4 regions of the Blastococcus sp. SYSU DS0617 genome follow, and region 4 is predicted to be linked to each of the others. Evidence: predicted binding sites of a transcription regulator. Region 4 holds the regulator's gene; each other region holds the start of a gene.
The links. Region 4 encodes LexA, which represses DNA repair genes until DNA is damaged. Its sites were predicted from a motif close to TCGAACANNTGTTCGA; they were not measured.

Region 1: a site for LexA is predicted at 2,289-2,304, ahead of ACI793_RS18405 (DUF222 domain-containing protein). Genes of this name have one in related genera too.
Region 2: a site for LexA is predicted at 2,493-2,508, ahead of ACI793_RS16195 (DUF222 domain-containing protein). Genes of this name have one in related genera too.
Region 3: a site for LexA is predicted at 4,586-4,601, ahead of ruvC (crossover junction endodeoxyribonuclease RuvC). Genes of this name have one in related genera too.

Annotation. Positions count from the first base shown of each region.
Region 1 covers NZ_JBJHAO010000023.1:2,295-8,003, forward strand. Annotated here, with positions in the region: gene ACI793_RS18395 (AI-2E family transporter) at 1-1,179, opposite strand, end outside; gene ACI793_RS18400 (GNAT family N-acetyltransferase) at 1,433-1,861, shown strand; gene ACI793_RS18405 (DUF222 domain-containing protein) at 2,308-3,855, shown strand; gene ACI793_RS18410 (ankyrin repeat domain-containing protein) at 3,886-4,284, opposite strand; gene ACI793_RS18415 (ankyrin repeat domain-containing protein) at 4,482-4,880, opposite strand; gene ACI793_RS18420 (GNAT family N-acetyltransferase) at 4,891-5,385, opposite strand; gene ACI793_RS18425 (SDR family oxidoreductase) at 5,447-5,709, opposite strand, start outside.
Region 2 covers NZ_JBJHAO010000016.1:41,733-47,441, forward strand. Annotated here, with positions in the region: gene ACI793_RS16185 (Gfo/Idh/MocA family protein) at 1-226, opposite strand, end outside; gene upp (uracil phosphoribosyltransferase) at 229-852, opposite strand; gene ACI793_RS16195 (DUF222 domain-containing protein) at 934-2,481, opposite strand; gene deoC (deoxyribose-phosphate aldolase) at 2,873-3,883, shown strand; gene ACI793_RS16205 (aldehyde dehydrogenase family protein) at 3,890-5,350, shown strand; gene ACI793_RS16210 (aldehyde dehydrogenase family protein) at 5,347-5,709, shown strand, end outside.
Region 3 covers NZ_JBJHAO010000004.1:93,749-99,457, reverse strand. Annotated here, with positions in the region: gene secF (protein translocase subunit SecF) at 1-21, opposite strand, end outside; gene secD (protein translocase subunit SecD) at 18-1,661, opposite strand; gene yajC (preprotein translocase subunit YajC) at 1,676-2,008, opposite strand; gene ruvB (Holliday junction branch migration DNA helicase RuvB) at 2,172-3,296, opposite strand; gene ruvA (Holliday junction branch migration protein RuvA) at 3,293-3,931, opposite strand; gene ruvC (crossover junction endodeoxyribonuclease RuvC) at 3,996-4,565, opposite strand; gene ACI793_RS06745 (YebC/PmpR family DNA-binding transcriptional regulator) at 4,668-5,423, opposite strand; gene pdxT (pyridoxal 5'-phosphate synthase glutaminase subunit PdxT) at 5,420-5,709, opposite strand, start outside.
Region 4 covers NZ_JBJHAO010000006.1:149,796-155,504, reverse strand. Annotated here, with positions in the region: gene ACI793_RS09395 (hypothetical protein) at 1-879, shown strand, start outside; gene lexA (transcriptional repressor LexA) at 954-1,721, opposite strand; gene ACI793_RS09385 (LysM peptidoglycan-binding domain-containing protein) at 1,931-2,509, shown strand; gene ACI793_RS09380 (hypothetical protein) at 2,641-3,471, shown strand; gene nrdR (transcriptional regulator NrdR) at 3,922-4,404, shown strand; gene ACI793_RS09370 (vitamin B12-dependent ribonucleotide reductase) at 4,549-5,709, shown strand, end outside.

The DNA of each region.
Region 1 (5,709 bases), on a different contig from region 4:
CAGCGTCTGCACGACGAAGTTGAGCAGCGTGTAGATCACCAGGATGGCGATCAGCTCGCCCCAGCCGCCGGCGAGCAACCCGAGGAGCGCCGGGGGGACCACACCGAGCACGAACCCGATGTTCGGCACGTAGTTGGTGATGAAGGCCAGCAGGCCCCACAGCGGCGCGGCCGGCACGGCGAGGATGGCCAGGGCGATCGCGTCGCCCACCGCGACGATCGCCCCGAAGACGGTGCTCACCAGCAGGTAGCTGCGGGTGCCCTGGGCGAAGAGGGCGAAGGCCACCGGCAGGTGCGGCCGCTCCCGCGCGATGAGGGCCAGCCGCCGGCCGTAGCCGCTGGACTCGATGGCCATGAAGACCAGCGCGGAGAGCAGCAGGATCAGGGTGCTGGCCGTCGCGGTGATCCGCCCCAGCAGATCGGTCGCCAGCCCCACCACCTGCCCGTACTCGATCTGCTCGACGAGGTCGGAGAGCTGTCCCGAGACAAGGCCTGCGTCGTTGAGGTCGGCGACCACGCCGTCGAGGAGCTCCTCGGCCTGGTCGGCGTAGTCCGGGAGCAGGGCGGCCAACTGGGCGACGCTGGCCACGAGCAACGCGACGAACCCGAGCAGCACGGCCCAGACGAGGAGCAGCAGGACCGTGGTCGCCACCCAGCGTGGCGCGCCGTGGCGACGCAGCCAGCTCGAGACCGGCATGAGGCCGACGACGACGACGAGCGCCGTCAGGATGGGTGCGGCCAGCCACGCGACCTCGCGCAGCCCGGCGATCGCGATGGTCCCTGCGGCCAGCCCGCCCAGCAGCAGCAGCCATCGGGGCAGGCCGGTGGGCGAGCCATCCAGGGCCTCGGTGGCGGTGGTGGCGCCCGTGGCGGTCGGAGCGGTCGCAGCCGCGTCGGCCGTCCCCGCGTCGGCCGCGGTAGCGGCCCGGCGGTCGGCGTCGTCGGCCGGTGGCTGCGGCCCGGCCGCGCCGTCGGGTGCCGTACCGGTGGACAGGGGGTGGGAAGCGGGCGGCTCGGGGGCGGACTCGTCCGTGGCGGACTCGTCGGCGGCGGGCGCGTCGGTGCCGTTCGGCACGGCGGCGGACGGCTCGGCGGCGGACGGCTCGGCGGCGGCCGGTGCGCTGGGGTCGAGCGCGCGGGGCGACTCCTGCCCCCTGCCGTGCACCGCAGGTCGCACCACCGGGCCACCCCTCCCCTGGATCGCGGGCCTCGTACCCCTGGAGTGTCCACCCATGCCCGCGCACCCCTGCGCCCGGCGCGTGTGTCCACCGACGTCCCGGACGGGCGGCGCGGACCGACTGCCCGGGCAGGCGGCGGATCGACGTCCCGGACGGGCGGCGGATCGACGTCCCGGACGGGCGGCACGCCGACGCGTCCCGGACCGGCGTCGGAACTCCCGCCCGCAGCGGGCGCCGGCGTGCCAGTGTCGACGCATGGATGCCGTCGCGCTCCGCACGGCGACTCCGGCCGACGCCGAGGCGGTGGAGGACTACCACCACCACTGCTTCGTCACGACGTACGCCGGCCGGCTGCCCGCCGACGGGTTCCAGCCCCCCGACCGCGCGGGCACCCGGGAGCAGCTCCGCGACTGGTTCCGGCCGGGCTCCGACTGCACGACGCGGGTGGCCGTCGCACAGGGCACGCCGATCGGGCACGTCACGATCAGCGGGCACCGCCTGGTGCACCTGTTCGTCGATCCGGACCACCACGGCACCGGCCTCGGCCGGCGCCTCCTCGCGCTGGGCGAGGCGATGCTCGCCGCTGCCGGCCAGACGGACCTCGAGCTGCACGCGCCCGGGTCGAGAACCACGCGGCGATCGGCTTCAACGAACGTGCGGGGTGGGCCGCGACCGACCGCGTGATCCACACCGTCGAGCACGGCATCAGCTACGACGAGCGAGTGCTCGTGAAGCACGCCTCCTGACGCGAGCCCGGGCATCAGGCCTCGACCACCGGGGACCAAGCACCGCTCACCGGCACCTGGCACCGGCACCGGCACCGGCACCGGCACCGGGCGCAGGGCATCAGGCCTCGACCGCCGGTCACCGGACACCAGAAACCAGTCACCGCTACCGAGGTACCCGGTCACCAGGCAAAGGCCACCAGGTACCGCCCACCAAACGGCGCCATCGGCCACCGGCACCACCCACCGGGCCACCGGCACCACCCACCGGGCCACCGGCACCACCCACCGGGCCACCGGCACCACCCACCGGGCCACCGGCACCGCCGCCGCCGCCGGCGATCGTCGACCCGTCGACCCGTCGACCCGTCGAAAACTGTCGTACCCCGAACGTATGTTCGATGCATGCCGATGGCCGCGCTCCAGCGCTCCGTGATGGAGGGTGCGCTGCTGGGCCTGATGCTGCAGCGGGCGCCGTCGGTGCACCGGCTGCCGGTCGGCCTGATGACCGCCGACGAGGCGGCAGCGGAGCTGCAGCGGGTGCAGGCGCGCAAGGCCATGGACGCCGCCTACGAGGCCGAACTGGTCATGGCGCTGGCCGCCGCCCGGCCCGACACCGACGATCCGCCTCCCGGGCATCCGGGTGCGCGGCGGCGCGGTGGTGGCTCGCCGGTGCCGGGGACGTCGGAGTTCCTGCCCGACGAGCTGGCGATGGTGCTCAACTGCTCCCGCGCCTTCGCCGCCGGGGTGCTGTCGGACTCCTACCAGCTGGTGGAACGGATGCCCGCGGTGCACGCCGACTGCACCGCCGGCCGGTTGGATTGGTACCGAGCGCGGGTGTTCGCCGACGTCCTCGGTACGGCCACCGACGAGGTGGTCGCGGTCGTGGTGCCCGCGGTGCTGCCCCTGGCGGCCGGCCTGTCGGCGGGGAAGCTCCGTAAGCGGCTGGTGGCCGCGGCCGAGGCGGCGGATGAGGAGTTCGCCGAGCAGCGGCGCATCGAGGCCGAGCAGCGCGCGGCGGTGCGGCTGTACCAGACCGGCGACGGCATGTCGGTGCTGACCAGTGAGCTGCCCTCGCCGGTGGCCGCGGCGATGTGGTCGGTGATCGACCAGGCCGCCCAGCTCGCGAGGACCACCGGGGACGACCGGCCGATCGGGGTGCTGCGCACCGAGGCGCACGCCGCGCTGGTGCTGCGCACCTGGGACACCTCCCGCCCGGCGATGACCGGCCACCTCAGGGTCACCGCACCACTGTCAGCCCTGCGCCCGCCGAACCAATCCCGCACCGCGGCCCAGGAGACGCCGGCCGACGAGGCGCCGAACCGGGCGGTGGAGCGTGCGGCAGCCGGCGCGACGACCCCGGCCGTGAACGGCACCGCCATCACCGCCGCCCACCTCCGCGAACTGCTCACCCAGCTCGGCGCACTCGGCGTCCAGGCTCCGCCGGGCGGCAGCCTCGCGGTCGCCCTCACCGACGACGACGGCGCCCTGCTCGCCACCGCCAGCGCCACCGAACTGACCCGCCGCGCCGCCCGCGGCTGCCCGGCCCACGGCCCAGACGTGGCCTGCGAGTGCCCGGTCCTCGGCCCGCCGCCGGAGGCCAGCGGCTACGCCCACACCCCCGCACAGGAACGGTTCATCCGCCTTCGCGACCGCACCTGCCGGCACCCCGGCTGCGGCCAACCCGCCGGACGCACCGACGCCGACCACGTCCTCCCCTACGACTGCGGCGGGCGCACCACCTGCCAGAACCTCTGCTGCCTGTGCCGCACCCACCACCGACTCAAGACCTTCGCCCGCAACTGGCGCTTCCAGATGCACCCCGACGGCACCCTCACCGTCACCACCCCGTCCGGCATCACCCGAACCACCCGACCACCCGGACTACGCGCACAACCCGCGCTACCGGCACCGCAACCGGTACCGGCCGACAACACCCCACCGCCCTTCTGAGACCGGTGCGGGGTCCGTGTGCTGCCGGGTTCACCTGGGGGCGTCGAGGAGCTCCGTCATGGCCGTCAGGCGGAAGAACCGGGCGGTGTCCCGCGCCGTCTGGTCGCCCCGGTCCGGATCGGCGCCGGCAGCGAGCAGGTGCCGGACGGCGTCCTCGGCCTGCTTGAACACCGCGGCGGCCAGCGCCGTCTGCCCCTTGTCGTTGACCCGGGCGTGATCCGCGCCCCGGGCCAGCAGAGCCGCCACCGTGTCGCCGTGACCGTGGTAGGCAGCGAGCACCAGCAGGGTGTCGCCGGCGCTGTTCGTCAGGTCGACCGGGACGCCGGCGTCGACGTAGGCCGCCAGCACCTCGGTCTCGCCCTGCCGCGCCAGGTCGAAGAGGTGGCCCGCCTGGACGGTTCGGGTGGACGAGCCGTCGCCGATGCTCATGGCGGGCAGCGTAGGAGGCTCCGGCGGCGCGGCGGAAGGCTCGAACGGGCGTGGTCGGCGCGCGTGGCGCGCCCGGTACGGGCGGACCGTGCCCGGTCGGCGCCAGGTACAGACCGTGCCCGGTCGGCCTCGGGTACGGACGGCGCCGGTTCGGCGTCAGGTACGGACCGCGCCCGGTCGGCTCAGGCAGCGGCGGGTCAGCGGGGCGCGTCGAGGAGCTCGGTCATGTCCGTGAGGCCGAAGAACTGCGCGGTCGCCCGGGCGCTCTGGCCACCCAGGTCCGGGTCGGCACCGGCGGCGAGGAGGTGACGGACGGTCTCGGCAGACTGCTTGAACACCGCCGCGGCCAGGGCGGTCTGTCCCTTGTCGTTGACGCGCGAGTGATCGGCCCCGCGTGCCAGGAGCGCCGCGACCGTCTCCGCGTGGCCGTAGTACGCGGCCAGCAGCAGGAGCGTGTCGCCCTTCTCGTTTGTCAGGTTCACCGGGGCGCGCCGGTCGATGTAGGACACCAGTTCCTCGGTGTGGCCGAACCGCGCCAGGTCGAACATCCGGCGGGCCACCTCGAGCAGCTGGGGATCGATCTCTCCGCTGGTCACGCCGCCCACCCTAGGAGTCCAGGACCAACTTGTAGCCCCGGTGCGACGCGACGAAGCCGAGCCGCTCGTAGAAGCGGTGCGCGTCGGGACGGGCCTGGTCGGTCGTGAGCTGCACCAGCGCGCAGTCGCGCCGGCGGGCCTCCACCAGCGCCCAGCGGAGCAGCGCCTCCCCCAGCCCGTCGCCCCGGCGGTCGGCACGGACGCGCACGCCCTCGACCTGCGCCCGCAACGCCCCACGGCGGGAGAGCCCCGGCAGGAACGACAGCTGCAGGGTGCCCACCACCTCGGCACCGGTCAGCGCCACCACCAGCAGGTGGGCCGGGTCGGCGTCGACCAGCGCGAAGGCGCGCCGGTAGGGCTCGAGGCCACCGTCCGCGGACTCCCGCACGGATCCCAGCGGGTCGTCGGCGAGGAGAGCCACCAGCGCAGGCAGGTCCGCGGCCCCCGCCCGGCGCACCACCACCCCGGGGACCCCGGGCAACGGTCCCCACGCGGCGTCGTACACACCGCAGAGTGTCCCGCAGCCGGCCGGCGCGGCGGACGCCCCGGCCGGCCGCGGGAGCGGCTCAGCCGGTCGTCGGGCGGATGCCCCGCTGATCGGCGTTGGGCGCCGCCTTCGCGACCAGCCCGGGGAGGACGTCGTCGAGCTCCTCGACCGTCCACCGCGCGCCCTTGTCGACGCCGGGACCGGCCTGCCACCCCTCGGCGACGCTGATCATGCCGCCGCGGACGTTGAACACCCGGCCGGTGACCTCCCGCGCAGCGGGCCCGGCCAGCCAGACGACCAGCGGCGCGATGTTGTCCGGCGCGGACGGGTCGAACGCCTCCG
Region 2 (5,709 bases), on a different contig from region 4:
GCGGCGCCTGGAGGTCCGGCGGCAGCGCGATCGTCACGGCGTCGACCTGGCCGAGCAGCTCGTCCACGTCGGCGAAGCCCGCGACCTCGTGCTCCGCTCCGAGCGCCTTGGCCTTCGCCAGATCGCGGCCCCAGACGCCGACCAGCTCGGCCGCGGGGTGGCCGGCGAGCGCCGGGGCGTGCACGGTCCGCGCCCAGGGGCCGGTGCCGAGGACGCCGAAGCGCATCGTCAGACCGCGCCGAACTGACGATCGCCGGCGTCGCCGAGGCCCGGCACGATGTACGCGTTCTCGTTGAGCCCCTCGTCGACGCTGGCGGTGAACACCCGCAGCGGCAGCCCGCTCTCCTCCAGCCGCTGGAGACCTTCGGGTGCCGCGAGTGCGCACAGCACGGTGATCTGCGTGGCGCCGCGCGCGGTGAGCAGACCGCAGCAGTGCACGAGCGATCCACCGGTGGCGAGCATCGGGTCGAGCACGAGGACGTGCCGGTCGACCAGCGACTCGGGCAGGGAGGCCATGTATGCCTCGGGCTGGAAGGTCTCCTCGTTGCGCGCCAGACCGACGAAGCCCATCTGGGACTCGGGCAGCATGCCGTGCGCGGTGTCGGCCATGCCCAGGCCCGCACGCAGCACGGGCACGATCAGCGGCGGTGCGGCCAGGCGGTAGCCGGTCGTATCGACGACCGGCGTCCGGATCGGCTCCTCGGCGACGGCGAGCTCACGCGTGGCCTCGTAGACCAGCATCTGGGTCAGCTCGCGGAGCGCGGCGCGGAAGGCGGCGTTGTCGGTGCGCTCGTCGCGCATCCGGCTCAGCCGGGCTCGGGCCAGCGGGTGATCGACGACGGTGAGCTGCACGCCAGAACGGTAGCGGCCCCGCTGGAAGCCCCGGCAGGCCCGCCCGGGACGCTCGGACGCCGTCCACGGCACCGCCAGCTCTCACGCGGCCTGGAGTGGGCGCCCCCGCGCTTCGGCAGCCAGGCGGCGCTGGAGATCGCGGTTGGCCAGCAGCACCCAGACGACGTGGGCGAGATCCATCCGCTCGCCGTTCACGTGCATCGTGGACGTCAGCTCGGGCGCTCCGCCCGGGAACAGCAATCGGGTCAGATCGCCGGTCGGGGCAGTCCTCGGCTCACCCGCCGTTGCTCGGCCGCCGAGGTCGCCCGTCGGCCGGCGGGCCGCCAGCTCGTCGATCGGCGACACGCCGACGAAGGCCCCGCCCCCGGTGCTCGACCCGCTCCCCGCCCCGGCCACCCCGTCGACGAACGCGGCATCGGCGGCGCCCCACACGCGACGCCCGTCGGAGGTCAGCACGACCAGGCGCCCCGCCCGCCGGGACATGACGAGGTCCTGGTCGTGCACCAATCCGTGGTCGACGTCGCAGAGCAGCACGAGATTGTCGATGTCGGTGCCGCCACCGAACAGCCAGTGCCGCATGTGGTGCGCGTGCAGCCGTTCGATCCGCGTCTCGGTGCACCCCGGCCGGGCGCAGCCGCCGTCCCGCCGCAGCAGCGCCCGCCGTTGCGGACGGGTGGCGAGCCGGCGGGACCGCCCGACGCCGAGCACCTCGCGGTCCCGCTCGAGCATCGCGACGACCGTGGCGCCGCACAGCATGCGGCGCACCTGCGCCGGGTGCAGCGCCGGACCGCCCTCGAGGTAGGCCTGCCCGGCCGCGGCGTCCTCGGCCAGCACGGCGGCATCGACGTGCACCACCACCTCCCGGAGCGGCGGGGCCCCGGCGCGGCGATCGGCGCGCCGCCCCGCCCGGGCGAGCGCGGCGACGGCTGCGCAGCGCCTGGCCGACGTGCGCTCCCGGGCGCAGGCGATCTCCTCCCGTTCGGTCGCCTCCGCGTCCGCGACGGACGACGCGTCCTCGTCCGTGTCCGTTCCCTCGTCCTGCGGAGCTCCGGCGGGGGCCGCCGGCTTCGCCGCCGCGCGATCACGCCGGACCCCCGCCTCGACTCGCGACTCGACGGCTGCCAGGAAGTCCGCACCCTCCTCCGGCCCGAGGCGCATCCGGACGACGAGCATCCCGTCGTCGTCCCACCAGTGCTGGAACTGCCGCTGCACCGCGACGGTGTCGTCGTCGACCCGGTCGCTCCGCCGCCAGGCGCGGACCACGCGCTCGACCTGGGAGGCGGTGGTCTCCACCGCCAACTCCAGGAGCATCTGCTCGGTCTCCGGTTCGGCGACACGGGTGACGGCGCGGATCTTGGAGTAGGACAGGCGCCCCTCCGCGAAGGCTGCGGACAGCCGGGGGAGGTCGCCGAGCGCGCGGGCGACGCGGACGTGCTCCCGTGCGGTACCGGGCGACATGCCGCACTGCCAGGCGAGCCAGTGGGCGCAGGAGGCGATGCCCTGCGCGTGCCAGCCCTCCCGTCGGTCGAACTCCGCGACCAGCCGCAGCCAGGCGGCCGTCGCGGCAGCGAGCCGTACGGCACCGGCGGTGATCTCGCGAGCCAGATCAGGCAAGGACGTCTCGGGCACCACGGCCTCCTTCGAACGTGTGATCGAAGACTAGGGCGAGGGTCCGACACTTCCGGTCGCCGAGCTGGGCATCGGAGCCACCCGTGACGTTCCCGCGGGAACGCCGCAAGGCGGGTCGCGGTGGCCCGGAGGAGCCGCCACGCACGTTCCCGCGGGAACGCCCGCGGATCGCGGTGGCCGGGAGGAGCCGCCTCGCACGTTCCCGCGGGAACGCCTCGGCGGAAGGCGACGACGACGGCACCCAGGGAGGACGCCCTCTCCCCCGGAAGCCGGATCCGCCACGTCGTCGGACGTCGTCCTGGAGGCCTGGCGCTCCACCCGGTCGGGCGCACCGCATCCCTCCGGGTGAGGCCGTCCCATGTCATGGGACGGACAGGGGAGAATGGCCGCCATGACCCACGTGCTCGACCCCGACGCCCTGTCGGACGACGCCCGGGCGCTGTCCGTTCCGCTGCCCCCGTACCGCGACGTCACCCGCTCCGACGCCAGCTTCCGCGCCTTCCTGCACGGCCTGCCCGGAGTCGACCAGGTGGGCGCCGAGGCGCGCGTGGCCCAACTCGGCACCCGCTCGATCAAGACCACGTCCAAGGAGTGGGCGATCGACACCGCGATCTCGATGGTCGACCTCACCACGCTCGAGGGCGCCGACACCCCTGGCAAGGTGCGCAGCCTGGCGGCCAAGGCGAGGCGGCCCGACCCCACCGACCCGACCTGCCCCCGGGTCGCCGCGGTCTGCGTGTACGGCGACCTGGCCGGGGTCGCCCGCGAGGCGCTCGGCGACAGCGGCGTGCACGTCGCCGCGGTCGCCACCGCCTTCCCCAGCGGGCGGGCCAGCCGGGCGGTGAAGCTCGCCGACGTGCGCGACGCGGTGGAGAACGGCGCCGACGAGATCGACATGGTCATCGATCGCGGCGCCTTCCTGGCCGGCCGCTACCTCGACGTCTACGAGGAGATCGTCGCCGTCAAGGAGGCCTGTTCCTCACCCGGCCGCACCCCCGCCCACCTCAAGGTCATCCTCGAGACCGGCGAGCTGGTCACCCTGGACAACGTCCGCCGCGCCAGCTGGATCGCGATGCTCGCCGGGGGCGACTTCATCAAGACCTCCACCGGCAAGGTCAGCCCGGCGGCGACCCTCCCCGTCGGCCTGGTCATGCTCGAGGCGGTCCGCGATTTCCGCGCCGCCACCGGCCGGCAGGTCGGCTTCAAGCCCGCCGGCGGCATCCGGACGACGAAGGACGCGATCAAGCACCTCGTGCTGATCAACGAGACCGTGGGCCCCGACTGGCTGCACGCCGACTGGTTCCGCTTCGGCGCCTCCAGCCTGCTCAACGACCTCCTGCTGCAGCGCCAGAAGCTGCGCACCGGCCACTACTCCGGCCCCGACTACGTCACGGTGGACTGACCGACGATGACCGCAACCGCCCGACCCGCCCCCGTCTTCGAGTACGCCCCCGCGCCCGAGTCGCGGTCGATCGTCGACATCGCGCCGTCCTACGGCCTGTTCATCGACGGCGAGTTCGTCGACGGCACCGGCGAGTCGTTCACGACAGTCAACCCGGCCACCGAGGAGGTCCTCACCGAGGTCTCGGCCGCGAGCGCCGCCGACGTCGACCGGGCGGTCCGCGCTGCCCGCCGCGCCTTCGAGAAGAGCTGGGGCCCCATGCGCCCCGCCGACCGCGGCAAGTACCTGTTCCGCATCGCCCGCCTGCTGCAGGAACGCGCCCGCGAGTTCGCCGTCCTCGAGTCGCTGGACAACGGCAAGCCGATCCGCGAGTCCCGCGACGTCGACGTCCCCCTGGCCGCCGCCCACTTCTTCTACTACGCCGGCTGGGCCGACAAGCTCGACCACGTCGGCCTGGGCACCCGGCCGCGCCCCCTGGGCGTGGCGGGCCAGGTCATCCCGTGGAACTTCCCGCTGATGATGCTGGCGTGGAAGGTCGCCCCGGCTCTTGCGGCGGGCAACACCGTCGTCCTCAAGCCGGCGGAGACCACGCCCCTGACGGCACTGCTGTTCGCCGAAGTCTGCCGGCAGGCCGACCTGCCCGCCGGCGTGGTCAACATCGTCACCGGCGCCGGGGACACCGGCCGGGCGGTCGTCGAGCACGACGACGTCGACAAGGTCGCGTTCACCGGTTCCACGGACGTCGGCCGCTCCATCGCCCGCGCCGTCGCCGGTACCCGCAAGAAGTTGACCCTCGAGCTCGGCGGCAAGGCGGCGAACATCGTCTTCGACGACGCCCCGGTCGACCAGGCCGTCGAGGGCATCGTCCAGGGCATCTTCTTCAACCAGGGCCACGTGTGCTGCGCCGGCTCCCGGCTGCTGGTGCAGGAGTCGGTCCACGACGAGGTCGTCGCCTCGCTGCAGCGGCGCATCGGCACGCTGCGGGTCGGCGACCCGCTGGACAAGAACACCGACATCGGCGCGATCAACTCCGCCCAGCAGCTGGCCCGCATCCGCGAGCTGTCCGACATCGGCGAGGCCGAGGGGGCCAACCGCTGGCAGCCGGCCTGCGAGCTGCCCGACCGCGGCTTCTGGTACCCGCCGACGATCTTCACCGACGTCTCCCCCGCCCACCGCATCGCCCGCGACGAGATCTTCGGCCCGGTGCTGAGCGTCCTGACCTTCCGCACTCCCGACGAGGCGGTGGCGAAGGCGAACAACACCACCTACGGGCTCTCGGCGGGCATCTGGAGCGAGAAGGGGTCGCGGATCCTGAAGATCGCGAACCAGCTGCGCGCCGGCGTCGTGTGGGCCAACACCTTCAACAAGTTCGACCCGACGTCGCCCTTCGGCGGCTACAAGCAGTCCGGCTACGGCCGCGAGGGCGGCCGGCACGGCCTGGCCGCGTACTTGGAGAGCACCCGATGAGCGACCGCCTGGCCGTCCGCAAGACCTACAAGCTGTACGTGAACGGCGCGTTCCCGCGGTCGGAGTCCGGCCGGACCTACGAGGTCACGGACGCCAAGGGGCACTTCGTGGCCAACGCCGCCCGCGCCTCCCGCAAGGACGCCCGGGACGCCGTCGTCGCCGCCCGCGGCGCCTTCCCGAAGTGGTCGGGCGCGACCGCCTACAACCGCGGCCAGGTGCTCTACCGCGTCGCCGAGGTGATGGAGGGCCGGCACGTCCAGTTCTGCGAGGAGGTCGCGCACGGCGAGGGCCTCTCGGCGTCCAAGGCCCGGGCCGCCGTGGACGCCGCCGTCGACCGCTGGGTCTGGTACGCCGGCTGG
Region 3 (5,709 bases), on a different contig from region 4:
GGTCCGCTCGTCGCGGCTCATGAGGTGCTCCTGTTCTGCGCCGTGGCACCGGCGGTGGCGCCGACCAGGTCGCGGTCGGCCCGCGGAGCCGACGACGGGCGGGACCTGTCGACCTGCCCCAGGCCGGAGACCCGGCCGCTGCCGAACGACTTGTAGCGCGACAGCACCGCCATCAGCGGGTGGGTGAAGAGGAAGACGACGACCAGGTCGAGGACGGTCGACATCCCGAGGGTGAACGCGAAGCCCTTCACGTCGCCGATGGCCAGCACGTAGAGGATCGCCGCGGCGAGGAAGCTGACCGCGTCCGCCGACAGGATGGTGCGCCGCGCGCGCACCCAGGCCCGCGGCACGGCCGAGCGCAGGCTGCGGCCCTCGCGGATCTCGTCCTTGAGCCGTTCGAAGTAGACGACGAAGGAGTCCGCGGTGATGCCGAGGGAGACGATGAAGCCGGCGATCCCCGCGAGGCTCAGCGTGAACCCGATCTCCCGGCCGAGCACCACCAGCACGCCGTAGACGACGACGCCGGACAGCACGAGGCTGGCGATCATGACCAGGCCGAGCGCCCGGTAGTAGAGCAGCGAGTACAGGAAGACCAGGCCGACGCCGATCGCGCCGGCGATGAGCCCGGCGCGCAGCTGCTCCTCACCCAGCTCGGTGGAGATCGACTGGGCGGTGGCCTGCTCGAAGCTCAGCGGCAGCGCGCCGTACCTGAGCTGGTTGGCCAGCTCGGTGGCCGACTCCTGGTCGAACTGACCGGTGATCTCCGTCGTGCCGCCCACGATCGCGCTCTGGATGGCCGGGGCGGAGATGACCCGGCCGTCGAGGGTGATGCCGACGGAGCTGCCCACGTTGGCGGCGGTGTAGGCCGCCCAGGCCGCGGAACCCTCGTTGTCGAAGTCCAGCTGGACGATCCACTCCCCGGTGCCCTGGCGGGTGCCCGTCGAGGCGTCGGTCACCGACGTGCCCTCGACGACCGTGGGGCCGAGCAGGTACTTGAACTCGCCGTCCTCACCGCAGGCGGCGACGTGGTCCTCCGGGCGGGCGGTGTCGCTGGCGACCGTGTCACCGCAGGTCAGTGCGTCGAAGGCGGCCTGAGCCTCCTCCAGCGTGACCGCCGGGGAGTCCGGGTCGCGTGCCGGGGCCTCGTCGGCCGGCGCCTCGGTGGGCTCCGCGCCCTCGGTCGGCTCCGCGGGGTCGGTGGCCTCCGCGCCCTCGGTCGGCTCCGCGGGGTCGGTGATCTCCGCGCCGTCGGTCGGCTCAGCGGGGTCCTCGGCCGGCGCCTCGCCGGCCGGCGCCAGGTTCAGCACCGGGCGGAACCTCAGCTGGGCCGTCTGGCCCAGCTGGCGCGCCTGGTCGCCGTCGTCCCCGGGCACGGAGATGACGATGTTCGAGTCGCCCTCGGTCACGACCGAGGCCTCGGCGACGCCCAGACCGTTCACCCGCTGCTCGATGATCCGGCGGGCGAGCTCGAGGTCCTCGGTGTCGGGCGCGGCGCCGTCGGGCGTGCGGGCCGTCAGCGTGACGGTGGTGCCGCCGCGCAGGTCGAGCCCGAGCTGCGGCGTCCGCTCGGTGCCGACGAAGAAGACCAGGCCGTAGAGCAGGGCCACGATCAGGATGAACGCGCCGAAGTACCGGCGGGCCGGGAGCGGTCGGTTGGCCACGGGATCTCCCCGGCTCAGAGCGTGCCGTCGGCCGGGCGTCCCCCGGCCGAGCCGGGAGCGTCGTCCCCGGGGAGTCCGGTGCCCGGGCCCGCCGGCTGGCGGATCTCCAGGATCGCCTGCCGGGCGAACGTCACGACGACGCCGGGCGCGAGCTCCAGGTCGACGGTGGTCTCGTGGAGTGCGGCCACCGTGCCGTGGATGCCGCTGGTGGTCATCACGGGTGTGCCGACGGTCAGCGACTCCTGCAGCGCCTGGGCACGGGCCGCCATGGCCTTGCGCTGGCGTGCCGGGAGCACGAACAGCAGCACCGCCAGCAGGGCGAGCATGATCAGTGGGAAGTACTCCACGACAGGTGTGCCTCTCTACCGCGCGTGCTGCTCCGCGGTCGGTGCGGCCCTGGGGCCGCTCGGGTACGTCGGTTGCCTCGGCGCATCTGGTGCACGGCGCGCGGCGGCCCGGAAGGGCGCGCACGGCCGCGGCCTTTCAGTTTGCGCGCCAGCGGTCCGGAGTCTAGGCGTCGAAGAGCGGCTCTGACGACGAGCCCGCGCCGGGTGGGTCGGGTGTGACCCGGCCGAGCGGGATCCCGCCGCGCGGCAGGGCGCGCCCCAGGTGCCGCCAGGCCGCCTCCGTGGCGACGCGGCCGCGCGGCGTGCGGGCGAGCAGGCCGGCGCGGACGAGGAACGGCTCGCACACCTCCTCGACGGTGTGCGGCTCCTCCCCCACGGCGACGGCGAGGGTCGCGACGCCGACCGGCCCGCCACCGAACTTGCCCACCAGCGCCTCGAGGACCTCCCGGTCGAGCCGGTCGAGCCCGAGGTGGTCGACGTCGTAGAGGGCGAGCGCAGCCTCGGCGACGGCGCGGGTGACCCGGCCGTCGGCCTCCACCTCGGCGTAGTCGCGGACCCGGCGCAGCAGCCGGTTGGCGATCCGGGGGGTGCCCCGGGACCGCCCGGCGATCTCCGCCGAGCCCTCGTCGGTCAGCTCCACGCCGAGCAGGTCGGCGCTGCGCGCCAGCACCAGCTGCAGCTCGGCGGGCTCGTAGAACTCCATCTGGCCGACGAACCCGAACCGGTCCCGCAACGGGCCGGTCAGCAGACCGGCGCGGGTGGTGGCACCGACCAGCGTGAACGGGTTGATCTCCAGCGGGATCGCCGTGGCGCCGGGCCCCTTCCCGACGACGACGTCGACCCGGAAGTCCTCCATCGCCATGTACAGCAGCTCTTCGGCCGGCCGGGCGATGCGGTGGATCTCATCGATGAACAGCACGTCACCGGGCGCGAGGTTCGACAGCATCGCGGCGAGGTCCCCGGACCGCTCGATGGCCGGACCGCTGGTGATCTTCACCGCGGTGCCCAACTCGGAGCCGATGATCAGGGCGAGGCTGGTCTTGCCGAGCCCCGGCGGGCCGGACAGGAGCACGTGGTCCGGTGGCCGTCCGCGCCGCTTCGCCCCCTCGAGCACGAGCGCGAGCTGGCGGGCCACCTTGGGCTGGCCGATGAAGTCGTGCAGCGAATGCGGCCGCAGGGCCGACTCGACGACCCGCTCCTCGTCCCCGGCCTGGGGCGACACCGCCCACTCCTGGCCGAGCTCACCGGCCACCTCGCCGGTCATCGACCGGTCGAAGGGCGAGCTCACGACCTACCCAGCAGCTGGAGCGCCTGCCGCAGCAGGACGGCGACCTCCACCGACCCGGTCTCCACGATCTGCTGGTCGGCCACGGGCGCCAGCTGCGCCAGCGCCGTCTCGGCCTCCTTGCCCGACCAGCCGAGCCCGACCAGGGCGGAGGTGAGCTGGTCGCGCCACGGTGCGACGGGCGTGACCGCAGCCAGCCCGGCCGGCGCGGGTCCGTCCAGCGAGGTGTCCGTGGTGACCGAGCCGAGGCGGTCGCGCAGCTCCAGGATCAGCCGCTCGGCGCCCTTCTTCCCGATGCCGGGCACCTGCATGAGCGCCTTCACGTCGGCCATCGACACCGCGCGGCGCACCTCGCGCGGGGGGTGGATGGCCAGCACGGCCTGCGCCAGCCGGGGGCCGACGCCGTTGGCGGTCTGCAGCAGCTCGAACAGCTGGCGCTCGTCGTCGTCGGCGAAGCCGTAGAGGGTGAGCGAGTCCTCGCGCACGACCAGGCTCGTGGAGAGCCGGGCGGACTCCCCCACCTGCAGCCGGGCGATCGTCCCCGGCGTGCACTGCACCGCCAGCCCGATCCCGCCGACCTCCACCACCGCACCGTCGGGCGACACCGCAGCCACCCGGCCGTTGACACTGGCGATCACGGAGCCACCTCCGTCGTACGCCGCCCGTTGCGGCCTCGTAGGGGCACGCCCGACACCTGGGTGATCATCGGGCCGCCACCCCCTGCCAGCGGGGCAGCGTGCGTTGCACGACGGGGGCGCCGAGGCCGCCGGCGAGCGCAGCCGAGCGCAGCCGCTGCTGGGCCGGGCCGCGCCAGGCGTGGCAGACCGCCAGGGCCAGGGCGTCGGCGGCGTCGGCCGGCTTCGGGGCCTCGGCGAGCCCCAGCACGCGGGTGACCATGAGGGTGACCTGCTCCTTGTCGGCCCGGCCGTTGCCGGAGATGGCCGCCTTGACCTCGCTGGGCGTGTGCCAGGCGACGGGCCGGTCGGCCTGCGCCGCGGCCAGCGCGGCCACCCCGGCGGCCTGCGCCGTCCCCGTGGCGGTGCCCTTGTTGTTCTGGGTGAAGACCCGCTCGATGGCGACGACGTCCGGCCGGTGCTCGCGCAGCAGCGCCGTCACCGCGGTGTGCACCTGGAGCAGGCGCAGTTCCAGGTCCAGCTCGGCCAGGGTGCGGACCACCCCGACGCCGATCGCCGTGGGGCGGGCGCCGGGGCGCCCGTCGACGACCCCCCAGCCGCACCGGGTGAGCCCCGGGTCGATGCCGAGCACCCGCATGGCCACGCTCCTAGCTTCGCACGAACACCTGTTCGATCCGAACGCTAGCCCGCACCCGGCCGCGGGCGGCCGCGACGCGCCGGAGCCGGTTCCGCCCCCGCGTCAGGCGTCGATCTTCTCCATGACCTCGTCGGAGACCTCGTAGTTCGCGTAGACGTTCTGCACGTCGTCGAGGTCCTCGAGGGCATCGATGAGGCGGAACACCTTGCCCGCGCCGTCCTCGTCCAGCTCGACCTGCACGCTGGGCAGGAAGCCCATGTCGGCCGAGTCGTAGTCGATGCCGGCGTCCTGCAGGGCGGTGCGCACGGCGACCATGTCACCGGGCTCGCTGACCACCTCGAGCGTGTCGCCGAGGTCGCGCACCTCCTCGGCGCCCGCGTCCAGCACGGCCATGAGCACGGAGTCCTCGTCGACCCCCTCGGCCTTCGGGACCACGACGACGCCCTTGCGGGAGAAGAGGTAGGACACGGAGCCCGGGTCGGCCATGGTCCCGCCGTTGCGGGTCATGGCGGTCCGGACCTCCATCGCCGAGCGGTTCTTGTTGTCGGTCAGGCACTCGATGAGGACGGCGACACCACCGGCGGCGTAGCCCTCGTACGTGATGCCCTGGTAGTCGACCCCGCCGGCTTCCGCACCCGACCCGCGCTTGACCGCGCGGTCGATGTTGTCGTTGGGCACCGAGCTCTTCTTCGCCTTCTGGACGGCGTCGTAGAGCGTCGGGTTGCCGGCCAGGTCACCGCCGCCGGTGCGGGCGGCGACCTCGATGTTCTTGATCAGCTTGGCGAAGAGCTTGCCGCGCTTGGCGTCGATCCCGGCCTTCTTGTGCTTGGTCGTCGCCCACTTGGAATGGCCGCTCATGAAGGCGTTCCCCTCTCGTTCCCGGCCTCGGCGCCGGCCTGCTCGGCCAGGCGACGACGGACGATGTCGACGAACAGCGCGTGCACCCGGCGGTCCCCGGTGAGTTCGGGGTGGAAGCTCGTGGCCACCAGGTTCCCCTGGCGGACCGCGACGATCCTACCGTCGGCCTCTCCCCCGACGACCCGGCCGAGGACGTCGACCCCTGGGCCGGCCTCCTCCACCCAGGGAGCCCGGATGAAGACCGCGTGCAGCGGATCACCGCCGAGCCCCTGGACGTCGACCTCGG
Region 4 (5,709 bases):
GGGCTCGTCGACCTCGGCGAGCGCATGCTCGTCATGAACGACGGCGGGGACTCGCTCAGCGTCTCGGTGCTCGACGCCGGGTGCCAGGTCCTCGAGACGCGGACCGCCGCGGTCGACCCCTACGACCCCGAGGACCTCGCTCTGGGTGCCGACGGGACCATCTGGCTGGCCGACGCCGGCGACAACAACTCCGTGCGCTCGACCGTCGCCCTGCTGGCGCTGCGGCCGAACGGGTCCGCCGCCGTGCACCGGCTCAGCTACCCCGACGGCGCCCACGACTCCGAGGCGCTGCTGCTCGCGCCCGACGGCACGCCGTACCTGGTCACGAAGGACGTGCTGGGGTCCAGCGGCGTGTACCGGCCCACCGGTCCGCTGTCGGCCGAGGCGACCGTTCCGATGGAGCGGGTGGCGACGGTCAACATGACGCTCACCGGCACCCCCGGGGGCCCGGTCGGACGCGCCGGGCAGCTGCTCATCACCGGGGGAGCGGTAGCGGGCGACGGGCACGCGCTGGCGTTGCGCACCTACACCGATGCCTACGTGTGGCCGCTGTCGGGCCCGGATGTCGTGGGCGCCCTGGCCGGGACCCCGGTGCGGGTGGCCCTGCCCGAGTCACCCCAGGGCGAGGCGATCAGCTTCACCGGGGACGACCAGCAGCTCGTCGTCGCCAGCGAGGGTGTGCCCAGCGACGTGGTCGTGGTGCCGATCCCCGCGGTCACACCGGCGTCCGCCGCGGCGCCGTCCGACGGCCCGGTGCCCAGCCTCACCGAGCTCACCAGCTCGGGCAGGTCGCCGGTGACCTCTGCGCTGATCGCGGTCGCCGTGGCGACCCTCGTGGTGTGGCTGGTTCCCAAGCTGCGCCGCCGGCCGCGGTCCTGAGCCACCGCGGCTGCCGGCACCCCGTCCGGGCGACCGCCCGCGCGTGCGGCCGGTGACCCGGACGGGGCCCGGGATCAGACCCTGCGCAGCACCGAGACGACGCGACCCAGGACCGTCGCGTCGTCGCCGGGGATCGGCTCGTAGGCCGGGTTGTGCGGCAGCAGCCAGACGTGCCCGTCGCGCCGCTTGTAGGTCTTGACCGTCGCCTCGCCGTCGATCATCGCGGCGACGATCTCGCCGTTCTCCGCGGTGGGCTGCTGGCGCACGACGACCCAGTCGCCGTCGCAGATGGCGGCTTCCACCATCGAGTCGCCGACGACCTTGAGCATGAAGAGGGTGCCCTCGCCGACCAGCTCGCGGGGCAGCGGGAAGACGTCCTCCACCGCCTGCTCGGCGAGGACGGGCCCACCGGCGGCGATCCGGCCGACCAGGGGCACGTACGTCGGAGCGGCGAGCGGCTCGTCGGTGCCGGCCACCGGCTCGGCGAGCGGCGCGACGGGACGGGACGTGTCGCCCGGCAGCCGGACGTCGAGGGCACGCGGGCGGTTGGGATCCCGACGCAGCCAGCCCTTCTTCTGCAGGACCGAGAGCTGGTGGGCCACCGAGGAGGCCGAGGAGAGGCCGACCGCCTCACCGATCTCGCGCACCGACGGGGGGTAACCGCGCCGGTCGATGGAGTCCCGGATGACCTCCAGCACCCGGCGCTGGCGCTGGGTCAGCCCGTCGCCGTCGGCGCCGCGGTCCGGGAAGGAGCGCACCGACGCGGTGCCGTTCTCCGTGTCCGGTTCCGACGCCGTACTGCGCGTCCGTCGGCCACCCGACGTCCCGCTGGTCTCCGCCACGTCTCCTCCTCGCGGGCTGCCGGTGCAGCCGTGCTGGTCGCGTCCTCCGAACCGTAGCGCCGATCGCGCCCGCTTTCAAACACGTGTTCGAAGAAGGTGGCCGTGTCGGGTCGCTTCTGTCGGCGGCGTCCGGTAGACATCGCACAGACGTCCGATTCGAACAGCCGTTCGAAGGCCGTGGTGGACGTGCGGGGTCGGGAGGAGAGGTCGTGGGAAGCGTGGCGCAGGCCGTGGTGGAGTTCGACGAGGCGGTGCAGGCGCCGTGGCGCCCGCCGCTGGCGGGTGGAGCCGGACGGCAGGGGCGGTTGCGCGCGGTGCCGGACCTGCGGCACGACCCGGCGCCCCCGGCCCCGGGTACCGGGCGCTCGGTGGCCGGATCTGCGGCCCACCGGACGCATTCGGCTGCCGCACAGGTGCGCAGGCCGGTCCCGGCGGGCTCGACGACGCCGCGACGACCGGCGCCGCCCCGCGTCGCGGGCGATCCGTGGGTGGCTCCGACGCTCCGGCTCACCCGGCGTGCGCGGCGGCTGGGTGTGGTGCTCGGCCTGGCGATCGGTGTCGCCCTCGGCTCCTGGGTGGGCTCGGTCGTCGGCGGGGGTGAGGACGGCGGTCTGCGCCTGGCCGGGGAGAGCAGCGTCGTCGTGCAGCCGGGCGACACGCTCTGGTCCATCGCCGGCGCGGTCGCGGACGAGGGGGACGACATCCGCGCCGTCATCGCCGAGATCCGGGCCCTCAACGAGCTCCCCGACGCCACTCTGGTCCCCGGTCAGCTGCTCGTCCTGCCGTGACCGGGGCGCCGACGCGCACCGGACGGCTGCGCGACAGGGCAACACCTCTCCAACCTGGGGCGACGACTTCGTCAATCATCAGCCCGGGCGCCTTCACTCACCGTCGTGACCCGAGCGCTTACGGTCATCGCGTGTCAGGTCCCATGGAGAGCCGCGCCGCTGTGTTCACCCGTTCGCCCCAGTCCGTCGAGGTCTACCAGGCGGGTACGTGGTGGCGGGGCGAGCTGCTGGGCTGGCGGCACGACGCCTCGGGAACCTGTCAGATGTGGGTCCGGGTGGTCGCGGGCGGCGTCGAGGAGACGGCGTGGATCGACCTCGGCGCGCTCCGCCTGCCCGAGCGGAACCTGTCCCCGGCCACGGAGCCCAGCCGCATCGACTCCCGCGTGAAGCAGGAGCTCCCGCCCGCCCAGGCGATCTCCGCTCTGCGGGGCCGTCCGGTCAGCGGGACCGCGGAGACCACCGCCGCGCTGCCCATGATCCGTGACGAGGCCCCGGCCCCTGCGGGGAGCGTCGCCGCCGCGGTGCCCGCCGCATCCGGTACGCGCACGGGTGGACGCCGACGCGCTCCGGAGGACGCGGGCGTCCAGGTCGTCGTCGCAGCGCAGGTGCCGGTCCCGGCCGGCCGTCACCGGGCACCCGGCGACGAGGGGCGGCACCGCGCCGCCGACACCGAGGTGTTCCCGGCGGTCGCCGACGAAGCGGAGCCGGTGGCGGCCGTGTCGGCGGAGTCGCGCCCGGAGACGGAGTCGCGCCGCGTAGCCCGTCCGCACGTCGGCGCCGGGTGGGCGGTCCCGTCCGCGCGCACGGCGCGCCCCGAGGAGTCCTTCGGTCGCCCGGACGTCTGCACCGGCCGCATCGACGCCGAGCCGGACCTGCTGACGCGTCCGATGCGACTCGGCGACCTCGGTCCGTCCTCGAACGCACGACGTCCGCGAGTGGGCGGGTCCCTCACCGGCGTCTGACGTCTCCACCGGATCACCGCACGCCCGGCGTGACCCGCCGACGTCCGTCCGGTACTCCATCGCGGCCGCCGATCCGGAGCCGTCAGCCCGTGCGCGCGCCACTCGGCGGCCCGTGTCCGTTCTCCGCGCGCTCCGCGGCGGACGTCGCCGAGCCGGGTGCGGAACGGTTCCGCACCCCGCCCTCCGGCGCGTCTCCGGGCGTGTCGTGTGACAGGTGGAGTGCCCTGTTCCTGCGGGTGACAGCCGGGTCAGGGCGGAACACGCCGACAGAGACATCGCTTGCACATCTAGTGGGGCCCGGCTTAGGGTTCCACTAGATCTAGTAGTTACAGAGCTGTAAGCCTTGTCCACAGGCCAGTCCTCAGGTTCTCCCCGCGACGTCCACCGGATGTCCCCAGGAGGGTCCACAGGACGACCCGGGCGAGGAGCCGCGAAGGGAGGTGGACCGCGATGCGCTGCCCGTTCTGCCACAACCCCGACAGCCGGGTGATCGACTCGCGGGAGGCCGACGAGGGGGCCACCACCCGTCGTCGCCGTTCGTGCCCCCAGTGCGGCCGGCGGTTCACCACCGTCGAGGAGGCCGTCCTCGCCGTCGTGAAGCGCAGCGGCGTCAGCGAGCCGTTCAACCGCTCGAAGGTCGTCGCCGGCGTGCGCCGGGCCTGCCAGGGGCGGCCGGTCGACGAGGACCAGCTGGCGCTGCTGGCCCAGCAGGTCGAGGACACCATCCGCGCCACGGGCGCGGCGGAGGTTCCCGCTCACGAGGTGGGGCTGGCCATCCTGGGCCCGCTGCGCGAGCTCGACGAGGTCGCCTACCTGCGCTTCGCCAGCGTCTACCGCGCCTTCACCTCGGTGGCCGACTTCGAGAAGGAGATCGCCGAGCTCAAGGCCCGCCCCGCGGGCGCTGCCGAGACCGGGCCGCCCGGCGGCTCCTGAGAACTGTCAGTACCGACCGCTAGACAGCACGTCGGGCACGTCGATCGCGGCTCTTCCCCAGCCCTCCGATCCACCACCGCGCGGCTCCACGGCGCGCATCGAGCACCACACCAAGCACCACACGACCAGGGAGAGCTCCACACCATGACCGAGACCGACGACCGCTTGGCCGGCACCCGCGCGCGGCGCACGCCCAAGGCGCCCAGCCGCAAGGGCCTCAAGATCAAGCGCGTCTTCACCACCGCCGGTGTGCACCCCTACGACGACGTGACGTGGGAGCGCCGCGACGTCGTCATGACCAACTGGCGCGACGGCTCGATCAACTTCGAGCAGCGCGGTGTCGAGTTCCCCTCCGAGTGGAGCATCAACGCCACAAACATCGTCACGACCAAGTACTTCCGCGGCGCCGTCGGCACCCCGCAGCGCGAGACCAGCCTGCGCCAGCTCATCGACCGGGTGGTGCTCACCTACGGTGCGGCCGGCCGCGAGCACGGCTACTTCGCCACCGAGGGCGACGCCGAGATCTTCGAGCACGAGCTGACCTGGATGCTCATGCACCAGTACTTCAGCTTCAACTCGCCCGTGTGGTTCAACGTCGGCACGAGCTCTCCCCAGCAGGTCAGCGCCTGCTTCATCCTCGCCGTCGACGACGAGATGGACTCGATCCTCAACTGGTACCGCGAGGAGGGCCTGATCTTCAAGGGCGGCTCCGGTGCGGGCCTCAACCTCTCCCGCATCCGCTCCTCCAAGGAGCTGCTGTCCTCCGGCGGCACCGCATCCGGCCCGGTCAGCTTCATGCGCGGCGCCGACGCCTCCGCCGGGACCATCAAGTCCGGTGGCGCCACCCGGCGTGCCGCGAAGATGGTCGTCCTCGACATCGACCACCCGGACATCGAGGAGTTCATCGAGACCAAGGCGCGCGAGGAGGACAAGATCCGCGCGCTGCGGGACGCCGGGTACGACATGGACCTCGGCGGCAAGGACATCACCAGCGTCCAGTACCAGAACGCCAACAACTCCGTGCGCGTCTCCGACGAGTTCATGCGGGCCGTGGAGGAGGGCACCGAGTTCGGCCTCCGTGCCCGCATGGACGGCTCGGTCATCGAGACCGTCGACGCCAAGACCCTGTTCCGCAAGGTCACCCAGGCCGCCTGGGAGTGCGCCGACCCGGGCATCCAGTACGACGACACGATTAACGACTGGCACACCAACCCCGAGACGGGCCGGATCAACGCGTCCAACCCGTGCTCGGAGTACATGAGCCTGGACAACAGCTCGTGCAACCTGGCGTCGCTGAACCTCATG